Regions from separate parts of the Sulfurospirillum sp. hDNRA2 genome, predicted to be linked through region 1. Evidence: riboswitches for the same ligand, from Rfam matches in the RefSeq annotation. Region 1 holds a riboswitch; the other holds the start of a gene.
What was found. A riboswitch is a leader RNA that binds a small molecule or an ion and turns the genes downstream of it on or off. The one in region 1 is predicted to bind thiamine pyrophosphate.
Positions count from the first base shown of each region.

Region 2: linked by a shared signal. The riboswitch ahead of thiD (bifunctional hydroxymethylpyrimidine kinase/phosphomethylpyrimidine kinase) and the one ahead of thiC (phosphomethylpyrimidine synthase ThiC) in region 1 are both predicted to bind thiamine pyrophosphate.

Region 1 is NZ_CP159800.1:2,075,008-2,080,549, forward strand. Features, by position in the region: gene NL930_RS10140 (cation:dicarboxylate symporter family transporter) at 1-227, opposite strand, end outside; gene uvrA (excinuclease ABC subunit UvrA) at 374-3,196, opposite strand; gene NL930_RS10150 (sulfite exporter TauE/SafE family protein) at 3,193-3,942, opposite strand; TPP riboswitch at 4,116-4,231, shown strand; gene thiC (phosphomethylpyrimidine synthase ThiC) at 4,230-5,542, shown strand, end outside.
Region 2 is NZ_CP159800.1:1,449,114-1,454,655, reverse strand. Features, by position in the region: gene NL930_RS07320 (cache domain-containing protein) at 1-2,726, shown strand, start outside; gene NL930_RS07315 (helix-turn-helix domain-containing protein) at 2,716-2,967, opposite strand; gene NL930_RS07310 (GGDEF domain-containing protein) at 3,067-3,663, shown strand; TPP riboswitch at 3,698-3,831, shown strand; gene thiD (bifunctional hydroxymethylpyrimidine kinase/phosphomethylpyrimidine kinase) at 3,891-4,694, shown strand; gene cytX (putative hydroxymethylpyrimidine transporter CytX) at 4,691-5,542, shown strand, end outside.

The DNA of each region.
Region 1 (5,542 bases):
ATACCCGAAATAATCGTTAAAAAGATAATCGGTCCGACCAACCATTTCAACGCTTGGATAAACCAATCGATTCCCGGTTTGGCTTGAACCGCCAATTTAGGATCGACCGTCCCGAAGATAATACCCGCAATAATTGCAACGATAACCCAAAACGCTAAACTTTTAACGGTATAGCTTTTCCAATCTTTTTTCTTTGTCTCTTCCAAGGAGCCTACGCTACTCGCCATAGATGCTGTTGCTTCCAAGAAATGTCCTTTCATTAAGTTTCGATCAAAAGCGATTATAATGAACAGTTATGTCGATCTTATGTAGAGGACATTTCTTTGACTTTTAGAGCTTTTTATTTTTAAAATAATGTTTCAAAAAGAAACGTTTAAACGTTTTCGTTTGAAAGACCCATCTCCATTCCTAAAAATTTACCCGTATAGCTTCCCGATTTTTCGGCGTTACTTGCAACTTCAAACGGCGTTCCCATCGCGATTATACGCCCTCCGTAGCTTCCGCCTTCAGGCCCCATATCGATAAGATAATCGGCATTTTTGATCACATCCATGTTGTGCTCGATGACCAAAACGCTGTTACCCATATCTGTTAAATGATGTAACACTTTGACCAAACGGTCGACGTCGGCGAAGTGCAATCCGGTCGTCGGTTCGTCTAAAACATACAACGTATTGCCCGTATCTTTTTTGCTAAGTTCCTTAGCCAGTTTAATGCGTTGCGCCTCGCCGCCGCTCAGCGTCACGGCGTTTTGTCCAAGCGTGATGTATCCCAAACCGACGTCGACCAACGTTTGAATCTTTTGGTTAATTTTCGGAATCGCTTTGAAAAAGTCATGGGCTTCGTCCACGCTCATGTCCAAAACGTCGGCAATAGATTTGCCTTTGTATTTGATCTCTAGCGTTTGGGCGTTGTAGCGTTGCCCTTTACAACTGTCGCACTTGACCATGATGTCGGGTAAAAAGTGCATTTCGATCTTGATTTCGCCGTCGCCTTGACACTTTTCGCACCTTCCGCCTTTGACGTTAAACGAAAAACGCCCGACGCTGTATCCGCGAATCTGTGCCTCTTTGGTTTTGGCGAATAAGGCACGGATTTCGTCCATCACGCCCGTATAGGTCGCAGGATTGGAGCGCGGCGTTCTGCCGATCGGACTTTGATCGAGGTAGATGACTTTATCGAGTTGATCGAGTCCTATGCATTCGACGCCGGCGACTTTATTGATCTTCTTAGCGCGATTAAGGTACTCTTTGGCGACCGGAAGCAAGGTTTGAAGAATCAACGAACTTTTACCGCTACCGCTCACGCCCGTAATCGCGACGAGGTTTCCTAAAGGAATTTTAACGTCTAAGTCGTGAATGTTATTAATACTGACGTGATTGAGCTCGATCCAACGCTCTTGTGCCCTGTTCTGGCGATAATCGATCGTTTTTGTTCCGTTGATGTACTGCGCGGTGAGACTATTACTGGTTAAAAGCGCTTCGTTCGTTCCCGCAAAAACAATTTCACCGCCGAATTTTCCGGCCCCCGGACCAATATCCACCACAAAATCCGCCGTTTTGATCGTCTCTTTGTCGTGTTCGACGACAATCACGGAGTTGCCTTTTTTCTGCAAATTGCGTAAGGTTCGGATGAGTTTAAGCGTATCGCGTTCGTGAAGTCCGATGCTCGGCTCGTCTAAAACGTACATGACACCCGTCAAGCCGCTTCCGATTTGCGACGCGATGCGGATGCGTTGCGCTTCGCCGCCGCTAATGGTTCGTGCATCGCGCCCGAGACTGATGTAGCCTAAGCCTACGTCAAATAAGAAAAAGAGTCGCTCTTTGATCTCTTTTAAAATCGGTGCGGCAATCATCGTTTGTTGTGCCGACATATACGAAAAATTTTCATTGTTTTTAAAGAATTCCAAACATTGATCGATCGGAAGCTCCAAGATGTCGGAGATACGTTTTCCGGCAACGCGTACCGCAAGACTCTCTTTACGTAAGCGATGTCCGCCGCACGTGTCGCACACCTTTTCGCTCATGTATTCGCCGAGCTCTTTTTCGTCTTTAAGCATCTCGTAGGCAATTTTAATGACGCCTTCCCATTTTCGTACGAGCTTATGCTTTTTCCAAAAGAAAGTCGCTTCTTCGACGCCGCCGTGCAAAATGGCACGCTTTTGGTGCTCTTCGAGCTCTTCGTAAGGAATGCGCGTATTAATACCCGCCGCTTGGCAATACGCCTCTAAAAATTTGGCGTAAAAGCTTTTGTTAAAGCCGTAAAAAATACGAATCGCCCCTTCGTCGATGCTCACGTTTTCATTAATAATTTTCTTCAAATCCAGCGTGTAGCGAATCCCTAATCCATCACATGTAGGACATGCGCCTTTGGGAGAATTGAACGAAAACGAAAGCGGTTCTAGCGGCTCAAAACTGATTTTACAGTCAAAACACGCCAAATGTTCGCTGTAATGAATATGCGAAACAAGAAGTCCAACTTCTTCGGCATTGGCGATGTCAAGCTCGACTTCGCCGTAACTCTCCAAAAGGGCTTTTTCAATGTCGGTGGCGATACGATCACGATTTTCTTCTCGAATGACGACGCGGTCGATAATGACTTTAATCGTATGTTTTTTGGTTTTAAGAAGTTCGATCTCTTCATCGAGCCGTACCATCACGCCGTCGATCAAAGCACGCACGTAACCTTTATGGCGCAACGATTCGATCATATCGGCAAAACTGCCCTTTTTCTCGCGTACCAACGGCGCTAAGATCGAGAGCTTCGTCTCTACGGGCAATTTTAAAACCTGTTCGATAATATCCGCTACCGACATTTGCGAGATTTCTTGACCGCAAATATGACAATGCTGCTTCCCGACGCGCGCGTAAAGCAACCGCAGATAGTCGTAAATCTCGGTAATCGTCCCCACGGTTGAGCGCGGATTTTTGCTCGTGGTTTTTTGATCAATCGCGATCGCGGGCGTCAAACCCTCGATCTTCTCGACGTCGGGTTTGCCCACGCGATCTAAAAACTGTCTGGCATACGAGGAGAGCGACTCGATATAACGACGTTGCCCTTCGGCATAGAGCGTATCGAACGCCAAGGTACTTTTACCGCTTCCGCTCAGTCCCGTAAAAACGACCAGTTTATTTTTGGGAATCTCTAAGTTGATATTTTTAAGATTGTTCTCTTTTGCACCGTATATTTTGATCATAAAACATTCATCTCGCTTAAAATTTTATTGAAGGTTAAAACAAACATAACGACGTAGAGGATCAATAATGCCCGTCTTTGCATCTTTTTTTCAATGCGATGTGACGCTTTGACGCCGAAATATACGCCAATGACCGAACCTATACTCACCGCCGTCCCCACGTGATACTCCACGTAACCATGCATCGCCAAACTGGCAAACCCCGAAATTGAGCCGAAAATGACGAAAAACAACGTCGTACCGACCGCTTTTTTAATATCCCAATGCAAAAATCCGACCAAAGCGGGTGTCAAGAAAATTGCACCTCCCGTTCCCGTACTGATCGATATCGCCCCCACAATCACACCGATAAGCAATAAAAGCCCCTTAGATTCGACGGGCTGTAAAGGCACTTCAAACGTTACCGTGAACATTTTATAGATAGACATCACTAAAATAGCCCCAAAAACGATCAAAAGCGTCAAGTGGGAAAGCTTATCGACGATCATACCGCTGAATGCCGCACCGATAAAAGCCCCTAGCCCTAAAACGAATCCGCTGTTTAATGCCAACATACCGGCTTTGTGATTGTGATACGAACCGAATATAGAACTAAAGATCATCTGCATGACCGAAATACCGATGGCGGTTTTGATGTCGTAGCCCATGTAAAGAAAAATAGGCACTAAAAGCGTTCCTCCCCCGATACCGAAAAAACCGGAAGCAAAACCCACAAAAACGCCTAAAAGTCCAAATCCTATTTCCATCTATCCCGCTTTTTAAGAAGTGATCTATTTTACTCGAACCCCTCTTAATAAACGATTTAAAAACAAACGTGATCCTTTTCAAAAAGAAACGTACTGAAAAAAGACGAGACCTAAGTTCTCATCTTACGCGCCGTTTAAGTTCCCTTGCGTATAATCTTTTTCTTTAACCATACCGTTGTCTGTGGGGGTGCTGTAAAAAGCTGAGATCATACCCCAAGAAGTCCATTAATGTGGCTTCACGAACCTGATCCGGGTAATGCCGGCGTAGGAAATAAGGAGATAAACCCATGTCTAAAGTCCTCGATAATCTTGAAAAAATAGATTCATCTTACATTCAAAACTTCCCAAGTTCTCGTAAAATTTACATTCAAGGCTCACGTCCCGACATTCAAGTCCCGATGCGTGAAATCACCCTTAGTGCCACCGCTTTTGGTGATGGTAAAGTGGAGGAAAATCCACCTTTACATGTATACGATACTTCAGGCGTTTACACTGATCCCAATGTCACCATCGACTTGCATCAAGGCTTAAAACCCATTCGTGCGAAATGGATAGAGGAGCGAAATGACACGGAGCAACTAGCCGATTTTAGCTCCATCTATTTTCATAAACGTCACGATGACCAAGAACTAAACGCCCTACGCTTCCCCAACCTTAAAAAACCACGCCGTGCAAAAGCGGGCAAAAACATCACTCAAATGCACTACGCCCGTGCGGGCATCATCACCCCTGAGATGGAGTACGTCGCCATTCGTGAAAACTGCAACCTTGAAGTGGCTCGCCAAAACAAACTTTTAGGCAAGCAACACAAGGGTGAACATTTTGGGGCAAATTTGCCAGAAATTTATACGCCTGAATTTGTCCGCCAAGAGATTGCCGCAGGCAGAGCCGTCCTACCTTTAAATGTCAATCACCCCGAAGCCGAACCGATGATAATAGGTCGTAACTTCATGGTAAAAATCAACGCCAATATCGGCAACTCCGCCACCACTTCCTCCATCGAAGAAGAAGTTGAGAAGATGCTCTGGTCAACGAGATGGGGTGGCGATACGGTCATGGACTTATCGACAGGTAAGAACATCCACGAAACCAGAGAGTGGATACTAAGAAACTCCGCTGTACCCATCGGCACGGTGCCGATTTATCAAGCGTTAGAAAAAGTTCACGGCATCGCAGAAGACCTTACATGGGAAGTATTCCGTGACACGCTTATTGAGCAAGCCGAACAAGGTGTGGACTACTTCACCATTCACGCAGGCGTTCGATTAGCGTATGTACCCATGACCGCAAAACGCTTAACGGGTATCGTCTCACGAGGGGGGAGCATCATGGCAAAATGGTGTCTGCACCACCATAAAGAGAACTTCCTCTACACCCATTTTGAAGAAATCTGTGACATCATGAAAGCCTACGATGTCGCCTTTTCACTCGGAGATGGCTTACGCCCTGGCTCACTCTACGATGCCAACGATGAAGCACAATTTGCCGAACTTGAAACCTTGGGAGAACTCACCAAAATCGCTTGGAAACACGATGTACAAGTGATGATCGAAGGTCCCGGGCACGTGCCGATGCAGATGATAAAAGAGAACATGACCAA
Region 2 (5,542 bases), 630 kb from region 1:
CCAATACCCAACGTCTCGTTCGTGCGCGCGTGGATGAAGCCTACAATGTGGCGGTGCACATATACGAGGAGAACAAAGATAAACACTCCCCCTCACAAATCCAAGAGCGCATTATTCAAACGCTTCGTATGTTGCGTTACGAGCACAATAAAGGGTATTTTTTTATTCTTGATTTGAACGGCACGGCAATGCTTTTGACCAATCATCCCGAGATGGAAGGAAAAACACTTCTCAACGTGCACAATATCGAAGGAAGATGTATTGCCAAAGGCATGATCGATATTGCCCAAACGATGTCGGAAGGTTATTACGAATACCTTTGGAGCAAACCTTTTGAAGAAGCCGACAACCATAAAAAAATCTCGTATGTTAAACGGTTCGAACCTTTTGACTGGTTGATCGGAACAGGCTATTACGTCGAAGATTCGGAGACACAAATACGCCAAGAGATTTTGGCGGATGAGCGACGCTTTCATTTTGACGATCAACAAGACGGGTATGTGTTTATCGGTACGTGGGAGGGTTTTTCGCTTTCGTATCCCGCGCCGAATCGTAACATGTACGATACTCAAGACGCACAAGGCAAACGGGTCGTTCAAGAATTGATTCAAACTGCCAAATCAGGAGGCGGTTTTGTCGAATACGTTATGCCTCCGTTGAAAAACGAAAAAGCCTTGCCGAAACTAAGTTACGTAAGAGCCTATCCGGATTGGCGATGGTATGTCGGAGCCGGGGTTTACGTCGATAAAATAGAACAAGACATCGCGCAATTGGAAGCTAAAATGTACGACGAGCTTAAGGCGATGCTTTCGTCGATCGGTATTTGGATTTTGCTTTTTATCGCCACGGTATGGACGGTTTATTTTTATCTTAACCGTCGTTTGCGTAAAGATTTTGAAACGTTTATCGCTTTTTTCGATTCCTTATCGAGCAAAGACCGTCTGATCGATACGCAATCGTTAAAATTCAAGGAGTTTGAAGAGCTGGCACTTCATGCTAACACGATGTTGACGGCAAAAATACATAGCAATAAACATCTTGAGCAGTATAAGAAAATCGTCTCGAGTTCTGAAGATTTTTTAGCGCTTATTGATCGTCATTATACCTATTTGGCAATTAGCGAGGCGTATTTAAGCTTTTTTGATAAAGAAAAAGAGGCAATCGTCGGACATACGATGCCCGAGCTTTTTGGAGAACAGTATTTTGCCGAGACGCTAAAGCCCATGAGCGATCGAGTTTTGTGCGGTGAAACGTTTGAATCCGAATATTGGGTGCTCTCGTCGTTCGGCAAGCGTTTTTTACATGCAAAATATTTTCCTTATTACGAACAAGGCGACAAACTACCTTCCGCTTACGTTGTTTCCGCGCGCGACAATACCGAGAAAAAAGCCAATGAAGAGCGTTTAATCGCCTCGGAAAAGGCCCTCGAATTTTTAGCGCACAACGACGTTTTAACCGGACTTCCTAACCGCTTATTGTTAAACGACAGAATTGCCCATGCGATTGAAAACAGCAAACGGCATATGCAAATGATTGCCGTTTGTTTTATGGACTTGGACAATTTTAAGAAGATCAACGACAGCTTCGGGCACAGTTACGGCGACGAAATATTAAAGCAGTTTGCCCTTCGCGTGCAGCATAAAATTCGCCACTGCGATACGTTATCTCGTATCGGCGGAGACGAGTTTGTCTTAGTCATCGAGTCAATCAACGAACGCGCTGAAGTCGAAGTGATTTTGCGTAAGATTCAGACGATTTTTGAAGAGCCTTTTATCAATAAAGATCAAAAATTCTTTTTAACGGCAAGTATCGGCGTTAGTTTATATCCCGATCACGGAACCGAGGGCGAAACACTGATTAAAAATGCCGATGCGGCAATGTATAAAGCCAAAGACGCCGGCAAAAACGCCTATGCTTTCTATACGATCGATATGACCGTCGCTTCGTACGAGCGTATCGGCATGGAAAACGCGCTTCGCGAAGCGGTTAAAGAGGAACAATTTTTGGTTTATTATCAACCGCAAATCGATCTTCAAACACGTGAACTCGTCGGCGTGGAAGCACTCGTTCGCTGGCGGCACCCTTTGGAGGGTATTTTGGCTCCGGGACGCTTTATCGCGTATGCCGAAGAGACGAGGTTGATCGTCGAAATCGGAGCATGGGTGTTGCGACAAACCTGTTTGGATTGGGTCGCATTGCACGAAGAGGGGCTTTTTAGCGGGACGGTTTCCGTGAATATCTCGGGTGTGCAAATTGAATTTAGCGATTTTCTTCAAACCCTTAAAACGGTTTTAGACGAGACCAAGATCGATCCGTCCGTGATTGAAATGGAAGTCACCGAGTCGATTTTGATGCACGATCCTAAGCGATGGATTATGCTTTTAAAAGAGATGCAAAGCTTGGGGCTTAATATCGCGATTGACGATTTCGGTACGGGGTATTCGTCTTTGAGTTATTTACGAAAGTTACCGATCAACAAACTCAAAGTCGACATGTCGTTTGTTAAAGATCTTCCGGATCATGAAGATGCTTGTGCGATTGCCGATTCGATTATTCAGCTCTCACGTAGTATGAAGATTACGACCTTGGCGGAAGGAATCGAACATGAAGCGCAAGAACGCTTCTTGGCAGAACACGGTTGCGCTCAAGGTCAAGGTTATTTGTACGCAAAACCGATGAGCATCGAAGACTTACGCCAATGGATACGCCAAAGAACTACGGTTTAAAAAAATCGCAAATATCGACTTCTAAAATCGTTGCTATTTTATACAAATGCTCGATATTGTAGTGTTTATTCTCCAATCCTGCTTCGATTTTGGCTATCGTACTGACCGATTTATGCCCGATCGTCAGGGCTAGATCGAGTTGCGTCATCTTTTTTTCTTTACGAATATGCTGAACGTTACGGGCAATCAAGCGGTGAAACGCTTGAATCTCGTCCGGTAAAAAATCTCTAAATGCCAGCATGATAATTTTCCCTATAGTGAAGTATTATCTAAGTTTATAACGGTTAAAATGTTTTTAAAATTCCCTATAGTGAATTAAAACAGTATGGTACGGTGTAGGATGATCGATAATTTTTGTTTTAGTATTATGGTCGTAGCGGGTATTTTTTTTGTTTCCGTCTTGCTTTTCCTCATCAAAATCATTGTTTCCCTTAAACGAAAAATGCTTTACCTCAATGAGCTGACGCAAAAAGATGAGTTAACTCAAGCCTACACGCGACGCTATTTTCTTGAAATTTTGGAATATCATTTAAGACTACTACATCGTTACCATAATTCTTCTGCCGTTTTAATGATAGACGTGGATGATTTTAAACAGATAAATGATACACACGGACACCTTTTCGGTGACGAAGTTTTAGTGCATATCGTCAATGAATGTAACTTAAAGTTACGCGAAGGCGACGTACTGGCTCGCTTTGGAGGCGACGAATTTATTCTGTTATGTCCGCTGATCGATCGGGAGGATATTTTTGTCGTTATCGAAAAAATTCAAGACGCTTTGCGAACGTATAAGAACATACCGATTAGTATCAGCGTCGGCGTGTGCCTTTTTTCCCATTCTTTAAGTGCCGAAGCGATCGTTCAGTGCGCCGATCGCGCATTATACGAAGCGAAAGAGAAAGGGAAAAACCGCATCGAATGCGTTATGCCTTGAAAATTCCGCTAAATCAGAGTACAATTATCCGAAACTCTTATGCTAGGAGAGCCGGTTAAACCGGCTGAGATAAAGAATGACGATTCTTTGATCCTCAAAGCCGAGTCTTTTGCTCGGTCGAGACCTGATCCGGATAATACCGGCGTAGGCAAGCATCAAAAATTCCTCCGTACTTTTTCCCTCTCTTATTGCATCAGAGCGTTGAACTCTCTTTTTGAGGATAGCGTATGAAACACTGTTTAACCATTGCCGGCTCGGATAGCTGCGGAGGTGCGGGCATTCAAGCCGATCTGAAAACCTTTAGTGCGAACGGAACGTACGGTATGAGCGTTATTACGGCGATTACGGCTCAAAATACGCAAGGCGTTTTTGACGTTCAAGACGTGACCCCAAATGTCATTACACGTCAAATCGAAGCCATTTTCGACGATATTCGCGTCGATGCGGTCAAGATCGGTATGGTATCGCGCCCCGAGACGATTCGCGCAATCGTCTCTACATTAAAACGCTATGCCTTGCCGCCGCTTGTCGTCGACCCCGTGATGATTTCCAAAAGCGGTTACGATCTGTTACAACCCGAAGCCAAAAAAGCGTTGATTGAAGAACTCTTGCCGATGGCGACGCTGATTACGCCCAATTTACCCGAAGCGGAAGTCATCGTAGGCTATCGTATCGATTCTTTGGAAAAGATGCGCCGTGCCGCAGGCGATTTACACGCGCTTGGATGTTCGAACGTTTTAGTCAAAGGCGGCCATTTGGAAGCGGACGCTATCGACGTCTTGTATGACGGAGAGCATTTTTTCGAATTACATTCGCCGCGCTTACACACGCGTAATACGCACGGTACGGGTTGTACGCTCTCATCGGCGATTGCGGCTTATTTAGCCCAAGACTATCCGCTCAAAGAGGCGGTGGAAGAAGCAAAAGCCTATATTACCGAAGCGATTGAACACGGTTTTGCCTTGGGGCAGGGTGTGGGACCGGTGCATCATTTTTACGCACTGTATCGCAAAGCGGGGTTGGACGTATGACGCGCGACAAAACCGTTTTGGGCGGATGGAGCCTTTTTGCGCTGTGGTTTGGTGCCGCGATCTCTTTGGCGGAGATTTTAACGGGCTCTTTTTTGGCTCCTTTGGGATTTATACAAGGCGTATGGGCGATCGTGATCGGACATCTGATCGGCGGAGCGATTTTAATTTTGGGCGGTATGATCGGGTTTAACGCCAAAATAGGGGCGATGACCTCGACGCGTATAGCGTTCGGCAGATACGGATCGTATCTTTTCTCCGTTTTAAATATGCTTCAGCTCTTAGGCTGGACGGCAGTGATGATGCTCTCCGGTGCCAAAGCCGCCGACGCGTTAAGCTTTTCTCTTTGGGGAATCGAAAATCTTCACGTTTGGACGATCGTGATTGCCGCTTTAATCCTGCTGTGGATTGCTTTGGGCAAACAGGGCTTTACGCGATTGAACGTTATTGCAGTCGTATTGCTTTTGGGTTTGACGCTTCTATTGTGTTTTGTCGTTTTTAGAGAGCAAGAGATTTTTTCCTTGCCTTCGACCGGTGAGATGAGCTTTGGCGCGGCGTTGGAACTTTGCGTGATCATGCCGCTTTCGTGGTTACCGTTGATTGCCGATTATACGCGCTTTGCGGCGCATAAAACGCGCGGTTTGATCGGTAGTTTTTTAGGCTATTTTCTCGGTAGTTCGTTGATGTACACGATCGGTTTGGCGATGGCATTGTATGCACAAGACGCAAGTGTCGCCAGCATGATGAACGCGTTAAATTTAGGATTTTTCGCTTTGGGTATCGTTTTGCTTTCAACCGTAACGACGACATTTTTGGACGCTTATTCCGCCGGAGTAACGTTTCGAAATCTT